DNA from 3 places in the Bacillus sp. NP247 genome. Region 2 is predicted to be linked to each of the others. Evidence: riboswitches for the same ligand, from Rfam matches in the RefSeq annotation. Region 2 holds a riboswitch; each other region holds the start of a gene.
What was found. A riboswitch is a leader RNA that binds a small molecule or an ion and turns the genes downstream of it on or off. The one in region 2 is predicted to bind magnesium.
Positions count from the first base shown of each region.

Region 1: linked by a shared signal. The riboswitch ahead of KPL75_RS22015 (P-type ATPase actuator domain-containing protein) and the one ahead of mgtA (magnesium-translocating P-type ATPase) in region 2 are both predicted to bind magnesium.
Region 3: linked by a shared signal. The riboswitch ahead of mgtE (magnesium transporter) and the one ahead of mgtA (magnesium-translocating P-type ATPase) in region 2 are both predicted to bind magnesium.

Region 1 covers NZ_CP076653.1:4,209,038-4,214,307, reverse strand. Annotated here, with positions in the region: gene KPL75_RS22020 (5'-3' exonuclease) at 198-1,064, opposite strand; gene KPL75_RS22015 (P-type ATPase actuator domain-containing protein) at 1,197-1,922, opposite strand; M-box (ykoK) riboswitch at 2,274-2,437, opposite strand; RNA gene ssrS (6S RNA) at 2,751-2,934, opposite strand; RNA gene ssrS (6S RNA) at 2,956-3,138, opposite strand; gene KPL75_RS22000 (sulfurtransferase) at 3,255-4,088, opposite strand; gene KPL75_RS21995 (DUF2533 family protein) at 4,091-4,363, opposite strand; gene KPL75_RS21990 (GNAT family N-acetyltransferase) at 4,391-4,852, opposite strand; gene KPL75_RS21985 (DUF3931 domain-containing protein) at 4,924-5,178, shown strand; gene KPL75_RS21980 (dynamin family protein) at 5,182-5,270, opposite strand, start outside.
Region 2 covers NZ_CP076653.1:1,402,461-1,407,730, forward strand. Annotated here, with positions in the region: gene rnz (ribonuclease Z) at 1-655, opposite strand, end outside; gene KPL75_RS07300 (DUF3932 family protein) at 845-1,096, shown strand; M-box (ykoK) riboswitch at 1,270-1,435, shown strand; gene mgtA (magnesium-translocating P-type ATPase) at 1,769-4,474, shown strand; gene KPL75_RS07310 (MgtC/SapB family protein) at 4,551-5,252, shown strand.
Region 3 covers NZ_CP076653.1:5,073,141-5,078,410, reverse strand. Annotated here, with positions in the region: gene KPL75_RS26320 (undecaprenyl-diphosphatase) at 1-502, opposite strand, end outside; gene KPL75_RS26315 (FtsW/RodA/SpoVE family cell cycle protein) at 525-1,640, opposite strand; gene mgtE (magnesium transporter) at 1,731-3,059, opposite strand; M-box (ykoK) riboswitch at 3,272-3,448, opposite strand; M-box (ykoK) riboswitch at 3,877-4,040, shown strand; gene KPL75_RS26305 (LCP family protein) at 4,164-5,111, shown strand.

The DNA.
Region 1 (5,270 bases), 2.5 Mb from region 2:
CTCTTTATTCAGCTATAATATTGATATAGAAGTCCCACCGCCCGTTAATGCGGGATAAGTAATTATCTGTGTAGACTTATAATAATTGATTGTTGTGAAATCCATTTGAACTTCACATGAAAATTCCGTTTATTTTCTGACAACTTTGTGAACAAAAAAAGAAAGACCGATTCATTCTAAATCGGTCTTTCTAGTATTTATAACATGTTTATTAATATTTCAGGTCTTCCCCAATTCATTTCTTCGCAAACGAATCGTAGTTTTTCTTCGTTCATTGTGTGTAATCCTTCTTCTAATGAGCATGAAATTGGAACTTCACAATGAATTTGCGCTAATTGTAAAGAGATATTTAAATTCTCTAAATCACTTTCAATTTTTGTGCGCTGGGCTTTCGTTAATGATGCTATATTTTCTAGTACTGCCGATACTGTGCCGTATTCTTGGATAAGCTTATACGCTGTTTTTTCACCAATACCTTTTACACCCGGATAATTATCACTTGTATCTCCCATGAAAGCTTTCGCATGCACAATTTGCCAAGGTTCTACACCTTTCTCTTCCATGATTTTTTCCGGTGTGTAATACTCGTAATTTCCAATTCCTTTACGAAGAAGCATAACTGTAACATTCGTATCAACAAGTTGAAGTAAATCTGTATCACCTGTCAAAATATAAACTTCCGCTTCATTGCAATATTGTTTTGCAAGCGTACCAATACAATCATCCGCTTCATAACCTTTCATACCGATCACAGGCATAGATAATTTCGCAGTCATTTCTTGTACTAAATCAAATTGCGGAATTAATTCTTCCGGCGGTGCTGCACGATTCGCTTTATAATTCGAGAAAGATTCCGTTCTAAATGTCGTACTTCCCATATCCCAGCACGTTACAATGTGCGTTGGTTCGATTGCTTGTGTTGCTGTTAATAAATGCTTCATATAACCATGAATCCCATTCGTCGGGGTACCATCTTGTCGTTTCATAAATTGTCCATATACACTTGTTGCGTAAAAAGCACGAAATAATAGTGCCATACCATCAACTAATAATACTTTTTTCATAATTCCTCTCCTACTAACAAAAAATAATAACCTCACGTTATCACGTAAGGTTATATATAGATTACCATTCTACGTTTTTATTCAACTTTGTCTATTATACATTGTTTTTGTATATTTAGCATCATTAACACATTAAGACATTCTACCGCAACAAGTATGAAGTATTCCTGAATACGTATTTTTACCTGTCGAAACAACTACAGCCTTTGCATTTCCGTCAACAATATACGTACCTTTGAAACATACATTTTCAAGTTCAAGTGGATTATAGTCTTTCATCCGTTTTAATGGAATAAATCTTTTACGTTCAAGATGATAGCAACTTTCAAATTTCTCAATACTCGCATCGTTTCCTGTCAGCACAGATTCATTTACTAATAAATCATTTGCATAAATAATACGTACATCTGCCGGTACTATATCACCTTCTTCAAGAAAAATCATATCTCCAGGTACAAGCTCTTGTACTGGCAATTTCATCATTTTTAATTCACTGTTTAACCCTGTTACGCTAGAGGCTTCTACTCTAGAAACAGTAACTGTTTCACATTGTAATTCATCACGTACATTTTGTTTAGAAAGACCTGGAATCATTCCACTTAGCTTTATCATTACTTCCGCAATACGCGCTCTTTTTGAAATTAATTCATTTCGGCCGTATACTTGAATACGTTTTTGTGCTTCTTTCACAGATAGTCCGTCTCTTGTTGTTTTAAAATACGCAAATACAGATTTTACATCTCTCGTTGCAATTTCAATTAATAAATCTTTATTTTTTTGGAGCATTATTTGTTCTTTTATTGATTTTTTACTTAGTTTATATGACGTGTTACCCACAGTTTTGTTTGCATATAACATATTATCGTCTCCTCCTTTATAACATAGGAAGAAACGCTTTGTTTCTCGATTTATCCACTTTACCGTGAAAATGTCTAGCGCTTAAATACTCGAATAAACGCTACATCATGATAAATATAGAGGGAGGAACAAGTCGTTTCCTGCCTACATCATATATTTTTGATTTGAAGCATATGGGTAACGGAACCGAGTCAGAATTTGACATGCTCCTCACCTCCTCGTTTATTTTTTAGTTATAATCTATACTATGAAATTACTCATAGCTTTGTAACAAAAAAGACCCTTACTCATAAGAGAGCAAAGGTCATTGCATACACAAATAAGCGATTCCTAATATAATTAGAAATCTACGGACCTCTCCCTCGTCGAGTTTTAGCACTGTATAGCATAGGTTCATTACCAGCTACGTTAAGAAAAACCTTAATTCGATCATTCCTGTTGACCCATTGGCGTCTCTCGACATTTTTGGGCAGTAGCATTTCTCTATACAGGAGCCTCACCTAACAGAGACTTATTTTAATTACATAGAAAATGTTACTCTTATTTAAAATAGATGTCAACACTTTGTATGGAAACTTTTCCTTACAAGTTCAATTATGACAGAAAGTAAAGATGTTTGGAATTACGAGGATATCTTACCCTCTCTCCATTCAGATATTATATATATTCAACAGGATGGAATACATTTGGAATTCACCCTAGATTCAAGAGAAATTGATTAAGACCGCAAGTGCTATATTTATTATGGGAACTTTACAGGTAAATCGAGATAACATGAGCATATTTATTCAACAAAAAAACCTTACGTATAAAACGTAAGGTTTTTTATATAGTCCCACATATGCCGTTATCTATAGATGTCCATAAACCTGCTCTCACAGGTGGATGTTCTCACAAATGTTTGTAACTTCCTTCTTAAAAAGATGGCCTGCTATCTACATTTAAATATTGAACTTCCATATTATACTTATTGGTTTAAGACATACACAAGCTACGTACACCGTAGGAATTTTATATAATATTAGTTGAAATAAGACCCCCGCAAGTGCCGTCCCTCGTAAATGTCCAAAAACCCGCTACTCGCAGGTGGATGCCCTCACAGTTACCGTATATCTTCCTCCACAAGGAAGGCTTGATAATGGTCACTAAATATTGAGCTTCCGTAAAACTAACATCGGTTTTAGACATAAATAAGTTACGCACACCGCAGGATGTATTATTTACTTGTCGTTATATTATCACATTGTTTCCAATGTGTAAAATATAATATTTTTGAAGCAATCTCTTGCTTGTGACCTTATTTTAATACAAATTATTTTTGCATGCAAGTGATTAATCTTCTTCTTTTGCAATTTGATTTTCTGGATAAGAAATCCAATCACTCCAGCTACCTGCATACAATTTAACATTTTGAAAACCAGCTAATTTTAATGCAACTATATTTGGACATGCTGTAACACCAGAGCCACAATATACAATTGTTTCCTTATCTTTCGAAAGAGTTTTGAAACGTTCTTGTTGCTGGGCTTCATTTTTAAATTGTCCTGATTCTAGAATTCCATCCTTCCAAAAACAGTTTACTGCTGTCGGAATATGTCCTGCCTTCGGATCAACAAGCTCTTCTTCACCAGCATAACGTTTTGGCTCTCTAGAATCAATTAACGTAATATCTGCACCTGCATGAATATTCGCTTTGACCGTTTCCATCGTTACAAGCATATTATCTTGTATGTTTGCTTTGAATGTTTTTCGTGCAACAACAGGAATTTCCGTTGTTGTATGTAATCCATTCTCTTTCCAAGCAGGAAAGCCACCATCTAGTATATATACTTTCTCATGTCCTACATAGTTTAATAACCACCATAAACGAGAAGCATTTGCACCAGCTTGACTGTCATACGCAATCACTGTCGTATGTTCATCAATCCCGGCTTGTGAAAGCTTGTCTGCAAACTGCTCTATATTTGGTAATGGATGGCGACCACCATGCTCTATTACAGAACTTGATAAATCTAAATTTAAATCAAAATATAACGCATGGGGAATATGTTCTTCCTCATACTTCTCTTTACCCCAATTTGGATTCGCTAAATCAAAACGACAATCGACTATACGGACATGTTCATCTTCTAAATGCTCACACAACCATTCGACTGTAACAATCATCCTTAACGCCCTTCTTTCTCGTTCACGCGACCTACATACTCCATAACCATATCTGTTGTAACAAGTTTACGCTGCGGTGCAACGCCGCGTTTTGCAAGGTCATTAATTTGCTGTGTTACCATATTAATTGCATCAACTGAGAAATGTTTTCCATTTGATGCAAGTGCGATCGCAGCCTCAATCGCTGCTTCGCGTTGCGCATCTAATTGTAAAAATATTTTTACAATCTCATTTTGTTTACGAGAATGTGCCGTAATTGCTTTATGTACTTCCATCTTCTCTTCCCCCTAAATAATTTATACTTATTTGTTTAATTTCATTGCAAGCCGAATCATATCACGACATACAATTCCATTTTCAATAATCTCTTCTTCATAATGCTTTGAAAAGTAATCAAAATCAATAGAAAAAATACGAAATCCACATTTTTGATATAACGCAAGTTGTGAAATACTAGAATTACCTGTACCAACTTCAAGCTTGCACATATTATATTCTTTAGCTTTTTCTATTGCATGCAACAATAACCCCTTACCAATACCTTTTCCTTGCATATGTTCTACAACCGCAATATTCATAATTTCCATTGTCTTTGGTCTTGTTTCCAAAAGCACATATACACCAACCACTTTCCCCTCTACTTTGGCTACATATATCATTCCTCTCTGTATATATGTAGCGATTTGTCGCTCGCTTGGATCAGCAAGCAAGAGTAAAGACTTTGGCACATTATCTTTGGAAACACGATCTAATACAACATCCATAAAAATTCCTCCTTCTCTATTGTTCTAAACCCCCCTTGTCTACCATAGATAATAGAAAGGAGGGATTCACCATGGACAACAATGAGAAAAAATGCAACGTCATCTCTATTGATGGAAAGAAAAAGAAGAGCGACACATATTCCTATCCAAAATTAGTAGTAGAAAACAAAACGTATGAGTTTTCTTCATTCGTCTTATGCGGTGAAACACCAGACGGCAGACGCTTAGTTCTTACCCATATGATTTCTACTGATGAGTTTGCAGGGTTTGTAAAATCTTTAGATACTGTACTACAAAAGAAAATTGAACGAATCTTTTTTTCATAACAGCTATTTAATATAAATTTCTTTTTCAATTTCTACTAACTGCTTTTGTAGCTCTTCTTTACTTTGTTCGTATAGTGATACATCAATTGTTT
Region 2 (5,270 bases):
TCGCTTCGCAATATCGTGTATCGCCTAAAATTGTAATAACTCTGCCTTTTTGAGGCGGGCCGATAAAATCTTTTCCATTTAACACTGTGCCATTCTCTAATTCAACTACTTCACCATCTTTTAAGCGTTTAAAAACTGGACCAGGTTTCACACCCATTCCCAGTAACTTATCCACTAAAAGAGCTCCCTGTATATCTTTCTCTACAATCCGATATCCGAAACATTCGATTCCGTGTGATAACCTTTTTGTTTCTACACAGAATTCATTATCCTCAAACACAATACCTTCTTCCGTAATCTCAACGATTTCAAGTGGATATTTAACATGTGTCGTACTTACTAATAATGCTACTTCAATAAATTGTTTAATTCCTTTTGGGCCGTACACTGTTAACGGCGTCGTTCCTCCTTGAAAAGAACGGCTCCCTAATAAACCAGGCAGACCAAAAATATGATCTCCATGTAAATGGGTAATAAATATTTTTTCAATGCGTCTTGGGCGTACAGATGTATGTAAAATTTGATGCTGAGTCGCTTCACCACAGTCAAATAGCCACGTTTGCCCTCGTTCTTCTAGCAATTGTAAGGCGATTGCTGAAACGTTCCTTCCTTTTGAAGGAACACCTGCACCAGTTCCTAAAAATACAAATTCCACTTTCTTTCCTCCAGCTCTTTATATAATCTATCTTTCATCTTACGGAATGTTATTTCAAATGGCAAATTGAATTTACATAACCAATCATCTAGACAACTATATAACACGAACATTACAAATAAAAAACTTAACAATCGTTCGTGTTTTGTAGTAGAATAATACTATCACATTTAAAGGGAGCGTTTTATTATGAAAGAAGTATTTCGTTTACAAACTGATTTTTCATCTTCATTTGACCGCTGGGTAAGTTCTTTCGTTTCTGATCACCCAGCACAACTAGAGTGGACTACTTTAAAAGAATTAATTCATGAATATACAACATCACATACAAATGAGACGTTGCCATCATATATTTCTTCCGCTTTAACATATTACGCACAACGCGTTTCAACAACAAACAGTTCAGAGATTGTCATTTTTGAAAATCCTACAATCTCGTAATCTATAAAAAAAGCACTGTAATCAGTGCTTTTTTTTATGTTCATTAATTTTAAATTTTCACATCTTACTTCATACTATATACCAATCATAAATCTATTTAATTTTTCAAAAAACAGATTAAAAAGATATTGACACTACGATTTCACAGTGCTAACATTCAACATGTAATTGAATATGGTCTCTGTTAGGTGAGGCTCCTGTATAGAGAAACGCTGCTGCCCAAAAATGTCGAGAGACGCCAATGGGTCAACAGGAAAGGTCGGAATGAAGGCCTTTCTTAACGTAGCTGGTTTCAGTACCTATGCTATACAGTGCTAAAACTCAACGAGGGAGAGGTGCGTATGTTTTGTCATACACAAAAACTGTTTTTATCTATGTTTAATAACAGTCTTTGTTGTTGACTCTTTTTGACTGCGAATTCAGACCTTTACTCGTTTTGAGTAAAGGTCTTTTTTATATCTTTATGCACCTTACTATGAAACAAACATAGCATATTCAGAAACTATTAAATTGTACGGAGGTGAGGAACAGTGGCAAGTGATGATTCGGCCCAGATACCCATATGTTTTACGTTAATATTTCACCATGTAGGTAGGAAAGAAGCTGTTCCTCCCTGTTTAAAATAGTCGAGTAACAGATTGTTTCCTCCTTCATGAAAAGGAGGAACTACCAATGTTAAATTTACAAAGACAAGAAACGAAGCATGCTTACGATCAAGATAGCATGAAAGCAAATAACGAATTATTAGTGGAAGTTGCAACACAGGATGTATACTCTGCGTTAAAACTCTTAGAAACAACACAAGATGGACTCTCTAAACAAGAAGCGTCTCGTAGACTTTCTTTATATGGTCCGAACGAAATCGCTCATAATAAAACATTGCCGTGGTACATTCAATTTCTGCTGGCATTTAAAAATCCATTTATTTTTGTTTTATTAGCTCTTGGAGCACTCTCGTTTTTCACAGATGACATACAAGGAACAATTGTCGTATCTGTAATGGTACTGCTAAGTGCAACGATTCGCTTTCTACAAGAATTCCGCTCTCAGAAAGCGGCAGATAAGTTAAAGGCTATGGTTCGAACAACCGCGAGTGTCTTTAGAATAGATGGATTTATACATGAAACAAAAAACATAACCAATTTAAACCGTAATCATACAATGGAAATTCCAATTGAAGAACTTGTTCCTGGCGATATTATTTCACTTTCAGCCGGTGATATCGTTCCAGCTGATGTGCGGATTTTATCCGCTAAAGATTTATTTGTTAATCAATCTTCTTTAACAGGGGAAGCACTTCCTGTAGAAAAATACGAGAACTGCTACCATACGGAAAATAAACATATATTACCGAAAAACATGAAAAAAAATTACAATCCGCTCGATATGGAAAACCTTTGCTTTATGGGTACAAATATTGTTAGCGGTAGCGCAAAAGCTGTTGTTGTTTCAACTAGTACGGATACGTATTTCGGCTCTTTAGCAAATAAGGTTATCGGAAAACGTGCAGAAACAAGCTTTGATAAAGGCGTGAACAAAGTAAGTTGGCTCTTAATCACATTTATGCTTATTATGGCACCCATTGTCCTTCTCATTAATGGATTTACAAAAGGAGATTGGCAAGAAGCTTTCTTCTTTGCTATTGCCGTTGCAGTTGGTCTTACACCTGAAATGTTACCAATGATTGTAACTGCTAATTTAGCTAAAGGTGCCGTGAACATGTCTAAACAAAAAGTAATTGTAAAACAGCTAAACTCAATTCAAAACTTAGGTGCTATGAACATCCTTTGCACGGATAAAACTGGAACTTTAACAGAAGATAAAGTCGTCCTTGTTCGTCATTTAGATCCTAACGGAAATGAATGCAATCGCGTCTTACAATTTGCGTATTTAAATAGCTTCTACCAAACTGGATTGAAAAATTTAATAGATAAAGCTGTCATTGAACATACAGAGGAAAACCATAAGTTTGATCCATCAACTTTTCAAAAGCTAGATGAAATTCCATTCGATTTCGCTCGTCGCCGCATGTCTGTTATCGTGAAAGATATTTCAGGTGAACAGACAATGGTTTGTAAAGGTGCCGTAGAAGAAATTTTATCAATTTGTAATTACACTGAAGTGGATGGGCAAATTGTCCCTCTTACTGAAGAAATGAGAGCAAATGTAAAACATCTTAGCGAAACTTTAAACAGTGAAGGAATGCGTGTCATCGCTGTAGCATACAAGAAAGATAACAAACCTTATCATAAAGCTTATGCAGTACAAGATGAATCCGCTATGATCCTTACTGGATATATCGGCTTTTTAGATCCGCCTAAACCATCTGCTGCTTCTGCAATTCAAGCATTGCATAAACACGGCGTACAAGTAAAAATCTTAACGGGCGATAACGAAATTGTTACAAGAAAAGTTTGTAAAGAAGTGGGATTAAATATAGGTGAGCCTGTCCTCGGTTACGAAATTGATTCTTTACCAGATAAAGCATTAGCGAAACTAGCAGAAGAAACCACAGTGTTCGCAAAACTAAATCCAATGCAAAAGTCCCGCATCATTCGTGTATTGCAAGGTAATGGTCATACTGTAGGTTATATGGGGGATGGTATTAACGATGCCGTTGCACTACGTGATGCTGATGTTGGAATATCTGTTGATACTGCTACTGACATTGCAAAAGAATCTTCCGATATTATTCTACTTGAAAAAAGTTTAACTATATTAGAAGCAGGTATTTTAGAAGGACGCACTACTTTCGGCAATATTTTAAAATATATAAAAATGACAGCTAGCTCTAACTTCGGAAATGTATTTAGTGTATTAGTGGCAAGTGCTTTCATTCCATTCTTACCGATGCTTGCAATTCATCTATTAATTCAAAACTTACTTTATGATATTTCACAGCTTTCAATTCCATGGGATAAAATGGATAAGGAATTTTTAGAGAAGCCTAGAAAATGGGATACTGCAAACTTGCGTAACTTCATTATTTGCATCGGTCCAATTAGCTCTATATTCGATATTATCACATTCGTTGTCATGTGGAATGTATTCGGTGCAAATACACCTGGAGAACAATCACTATTCCAATCAGGTTGGTTTGTCGTTGGGCTACTAACTCAAACATTAATTGTCCATATGATTAGAACACAGAAAATTCCGTTCATTCAAAGTACAGCATCAATACCAGTTCTTTTATTAACCGCTTGTATTATGGCAATCGGAATTTATATTCCATTCTCACCACTTGGTGCAGCAATTGGTTTACAAGCATTACCACTAAGCTACTTCCCGTGGCTCATAGGAATATTATTAGGTTATGCTTCCTTAACACAATTCCTGAAAAAACTTTATATTAAAAAATTTCATAGCTGGTTGTAAAAATGAGAATGAGTGGAGATTCCCCTCTCATTCTTAAAAAATATAACATGTACTTATATGTATGGAGGTGACCATGATGATATGGTATGACATCGTATTAAGGTTATTTATAGCAATTATTGTAGGAGCTTGCATCGGAATGGAAAGACAATGGAGACATCGAATGGCTGGTTTGCGGACAAATGCTCTCGTATCACTTGGCGCCTGTATATTTGTTTTATTATCCGTCATGCTTGATCATGATGCTAGTCCATCACGCATCGCCGCTCAAGTTGTTAGTGGTATTGGCTTTTTAGGAGGCGGTGTTATTATTCGTGACGGTTTTAGTATTAGAGGGTTAAATACAGCAGCAACTTTATGGTGCGCAGCTGCTGTTGGTACTCTTACAGGTGCTGGCTTCCTCGTTGCAGCTATGCTAGGTGCAGCTGGCGTTTTACTAGCAAATATACTGCTTCGCCCAATCGCTCTATTTATGAATAATAAATCAAAAGAAGATTTACCTGAACAAACAAACTACTTACTTTCTCTTACCTGTTTGGAAGAAAATGAAGCGCATATTCGTTTTCTTCTCATGCACATGGTAAGTTCAGAAGGTATCGGTTTAAAAGAATTGTACAGTGAAGACGTTGATTCTAACCAAAAAGTATGTATACAGGCTACTTTACATTGCAATACAAATACAGCTATCTTAATTGAAAAAATAGTAAGTAGAATGCTTTTAGAATCTGGTGTTACTGCCGCGGGGTGGAAGACAACACTAGACTTAGAAGCAAGTTAAATCATAAAAGTGTCATGA
Region 3 (5,270 bases), 1.6 Mb from region 2:
GGATTATGAAGGCCCACAAAAGTCCTAAAACAGCTCCTATTAATACATCTAGCGGATAATGTACTCCTACCCAGACCCTTGAAAAAGCAATTAAAAAAGCTAACAATAAAAATACTTTCCCTAAACGTTTTTCATATAAGCATAAAGTTATAGCTATTGCGAAGGCACTTGTAGCATGATCACTAGGAAAAGAGGCATTAGCGGTATGCTCGACAAGTTGGTTTATATTCAAATGAGAAACAAATGGTCGTTCTCTATAAAAAAACAATCCAATAATTCTATTAAATACAAAAGCAAAACAGCATGCTATAATAGCTTGAATTACACAGGTTCTATTTTTATATTTTTTGTTTAACCAAAGAATCATAAATAATAGTATGAACATATACTGAGCATATTCAGCAAAAAAAATCATTAAATAATCGATGTATATATTTTCTTTCACATGCTCATTTATATACCGAAATCCATTATAATCAAGATTGTTTATTAAATTTAACATTTCTCCTCCATAAGCAAATATATTATCTGTTTATTTTATTGAAAATTGAAATATTTATCAGTATTCCCATTGCCATTAAATTAGCCATTAAAGAACTTCCACCAAAGCTAATAAATGGAAGAGGGGTGCCTGTAAGGGGGAAAATTCCCGTGACACCTCCTAAATTAACAATAGATTGAAGACCTATCATACTCCCGATTCCTATTGATATAAGACTTCCAAATTGACTTTTACACTCTTGAGCAACCTTAAAAGAGCGAATTACTATAGTTAATAAACCAGTTAAAATGATTAGTACCCCTATAATTCCAAGCTCCTCAGATACAATTGACATAATAAAATCAGTATGAGGCTCAGGTAAAAAACCTTCCTTTTGAACACTATTTCCAAACCCACGTCCACTAACTCCACCAGATCCTATGGCAATAAATGAATTTACAAGTTGGTAACCATCCCCTTTTGCATCAAGAAATGGATTGAACACCGTTGTAATACGCGCCATTTGAACATCAGATAAACCATATTTAACTATAAAGTATAAAGTCGGTACCCAAACAATAGAAGTAACCGTTATCCATTTCATTAAAATAGTAATGTTTATTCCAGAACATATAAACATACTAGCCCCTATTCCTAAAATTAATAATGCAGAACCTAAATTGGGTTGTTTGTATATCAAAAAGAACGTAAACATTAAAAACAAAATAACTTTACCACTGCCTTGCCAATATGATTTTTGCACCTCTTGACGTTTTGAAAAAAAACCTGCTAGTACAATAATCACACCCAGTTTAATAAATTCTGCAGGCTGTATTCCAAATATCCAAGATTGTGCATTATTAACAACTTTTCCTTTCCATAAAACTAAAAATAGTAATACAATACTTACCATTACAATACACACGGAAACGATGCGTTTTTTCCATATATGAAAAGGTAGTCCAATACAAATTATTAATCCTATTACTCCTAAAAAAAGTTTATTTAATTGAGAGCGAAAAAAGAAATCACTACTATAGCCATAATTTTTAACTGCAACAATTGAGCTGGCACTATACATCATCAAAGTTCCAAATACAATTGTAATGATAAGCGAAAACACCAACGGATAATCCAGTAACTTGAATACTTTTTTCATTTCTATTCTCTCTTTCTCTATACTTCCAACAAGTTTGTCTACAAACTTTGCAGGAACGAACTTAGGTATAAAAAATTTAATATAAATTTCTTATAAGCCTAGTAACATTTTTGCAATGGTAAAGTACAGAATTAACCCCGTTCCATCGACTAATGTCGTAATGAACGGACCTGAGATAACAGCTGGATCCAGCTTTAACTTATTTAAAATCAAGGGTAATACAGATGAAACAATAGACGACCAAATAACAATGAACAATCCAGTAATAGCTACAACTTGTGCGACTTCTGTACCTACGCCTAAAGTGTACGCACGAATTAATGCCGCCACGGCTAATGTAAGCCCTAGTAAAATGCCTACTAATGCTTCTTTTTTCATAACACGAAATATATCTTTAAATTTCACCTCATTTAGAGCTACAGCTCGAACCAATGTAGTTACGACCTGTGTACCTGTATTTCCACCAGTTCCAATTAACAATGGAATAAAGAACGCCAATGCAACTACATGAGTCAAAGTTTCTTCATAATGTCGAAGTACAGAACCAGTATATGCTTCTGCTACAAACAGAAGTAATAACCACCCTATACGTTTACGGTATATTTGCCAAATAGAGGTTTCGAAATATGGCTTATCTAATGGGGTGCTCCCTCCTAATTTTTGAATATCTTCAGTTGCTTCTTCTTCGAAAACATCCATTGCATCATCGAAGGTTATGATACCTATCATCCGATTATCCATCGTTGTTACAGGTATAGCGGATAAATCATAATCCATTAGCTTTTGTACAGCTTCCTGTTGGTCTAGGTCCACTGAAACTGAAATAACATCCAATGCCATTATTGATGATAAAGTCTTATCATCTGAAGCTAGCAATAATTCACGAATAGAAACAATTCCATTAAGCTGACCACGCGAATCAAGAACATAAATATACGAAATTGATTCTACCCCTGCTCCAATTTTTCTAATATGTGAAAGCGTATCTTTCACTTTCCAATTTTCCCTGGCAGCAATATAGTCAATTGTCATCAAACTGCCCGCTGTTCCAGATTGAAAAACCAGCAGACTTCTAATTCTTTGTTGAGATTCTTCAGACAAAAGTTGTATCAGTTTTTCAGCCTGAAGTGGATGAATTGAAAGAATTACATCAACAAGGTCATCAATAGATTGCCTAGCTAATAGCCCTTCTCCTTTATCCACAGGCAAGTTGGTGCAAATATTATATTGCTCCTCTGGAGTAAGGTAACTAAGAATTTTCGCACCTTTTTCAGCAGGAAAACATTTCATTAAAGATATCTGATCTTTATGATGAAAATCTTTCATTTCCATTGCAATATCATAGGATTGAGTTTTTATAAGTTCTCCTACTAAGTGGATGTCTTTTGTCGTTAATAATCGTTGTAAACATTTTTTCATCGTAATTCCTCCTTAAGGACAGTGGTACTTGTTATCATTTTCCCACTTTTGGGAAAACAAATTTCTTAATAAATATGGGATCAATATCATCAATCATTAGTTTTCCCCCCTTTTATAAGAGATTTATTACAAATAAAATTTCGCATATAAAAAACCTCCCCTAGTGATTCAACTAGAGGAGGCTGATTTTAAAAAAGACATAGCTAAATAAAGCTCATTCCCCCTAGTTGAGTTTTGGCACTATACAACGTAAAGGATGAATCATTCATCACTTAGCTATCTTAAGAAGAGCCTTAATCCGACAATTCCTGTTCTACCCATTGGCATCTTTCGATATTTTTGGGCAATAGCCTGTGTTTGTATAGGAGCCTCACCTAACAGGTTATAAATATTTAAAATTTTTTGCTTGTTTCGTGTTAAAGCATATCCACTATTTTTGAACTTGTCAAGTAATAATAAAACTTATTTCTCCACCTTTTGATATCAAAACATTCCCAAATCATAGATATAAACATCTGTATAATAGTTTATATTTATACAACGAATTTTACAATTTATACACTAAATTTTTAAAATTATAAACTATAAAATTAATTTATTTTTATTATTACACGTGTCTTGACGCTTTATTATTGAAGATTGATGTAAAAATAAAAAATTTAAAACCAAAGACGTCTGATAGATAACAAAAATTTCAACTTGATTCTCTCTCATTTTCACTATAACCTGTATCTTGTACAAAGGGATAAATTTTAAACACATTATTTTCACAGTAGATAAACACACAACATGTAATTTGCTTATTTCTGCAAATAATATATGTCTCTGTTAGGTGAGGCTCCTGTATAGAGAAACGCTGCTACCCAAAAATGTCGAGAGACGCCAATGGGTCAACAGGAACGGTCGAATTAAGGCCCTTCTTAATGTAGCTGGTTTTAAACCTATGCTGTACAGTGCTAAAACTCAATGAGGGGGACTTTTATGATAAAACGACTTGTTTAGCTTTTTCTTAGCAAGGTTTGTTTGTCTCGAAAAAGGCCTTTACTCATATGAGCAAAGGCCTTTTTAATGTGAATATAGTACAAAAAGAAAGGGTGAATCTTCATGAAAAAAAATTGGATCTATCACAATAAAATAAAAGTTATTTTGGGTACGTTATTTTTTATTTCCCTATTGGGAGGAACATATATATACTCTCAATTTTATAACTTTAGTGATAAAACATATCGTGAACTCGAAAGAGGACGCAAATCTATGAAAAGAGAACATAAAATATCCCCTTTAAAAGATAATATTTCCATCTTAATCATGGGAGAGGATAATAGTGAAACAAGAGAAGGAGAATATGGAAAAAACGCAAGGTCAGATGCATTAATGGTTGCTACGATTAATAAAGAAACGGCAGCAATAAATTTGTTAAGTATTCCACGTGATACTCGAGTCTATATACCAATAAAAGCAAAAGAAGATAAAATTGCACATGCGCATGCATTTGGTGGTATAGATAGTACAATAGATACCGTTGAAAAGTTTTTGGATATTCCCGTTGATTATTATATTAAATTTAATTTTGATTCATTCTTAAGTCTTATTGATACGATTGGAGGAATTGATGTAGATGTTCCCGTCACATTTACAGAACAGGACAGCCAAGACCAAGCTGATGCTATTCATTTGGAAAAAGGATATCAGCACCTAAATGGCGAACAGGCCTTAGCCTTGACTAGGACACGCCATATTGATAATGATTTTATGCGTGGACAACGGCAGTTATTAGTTATAGAGGCGATTGGAAATAAAATATTAACCATGAACTCATTAAGCAAGTTTAATAGTATATTAGATACAGTTAGTCCACATATGTCTACCAATTTATCCACAACAGATATGTTCTCTATTGCTAAAACTATGATGGACCACTCACCTAACATTAACAAAAGGCAGATTAAATGTAATGATAAATATATAGATGGTATATACTATGCACAACCTGATAAAGAAAGTGTTCAACAGATTTCGAAAGATTTAAAACAAGAATTACAAAAAAAATAAGAATTTTTTAATATATTTTATTTCAGACAAGATTTATAAATATAAAAATGATATATAGATTTTCTTATATAAATCTCTCGCAATATTTGAAATTTAATTATAAAAAAGTAGAAAGCATTCTTGCTAACAAGAATGCTTTCTGTTTTACACGAGTCTTTT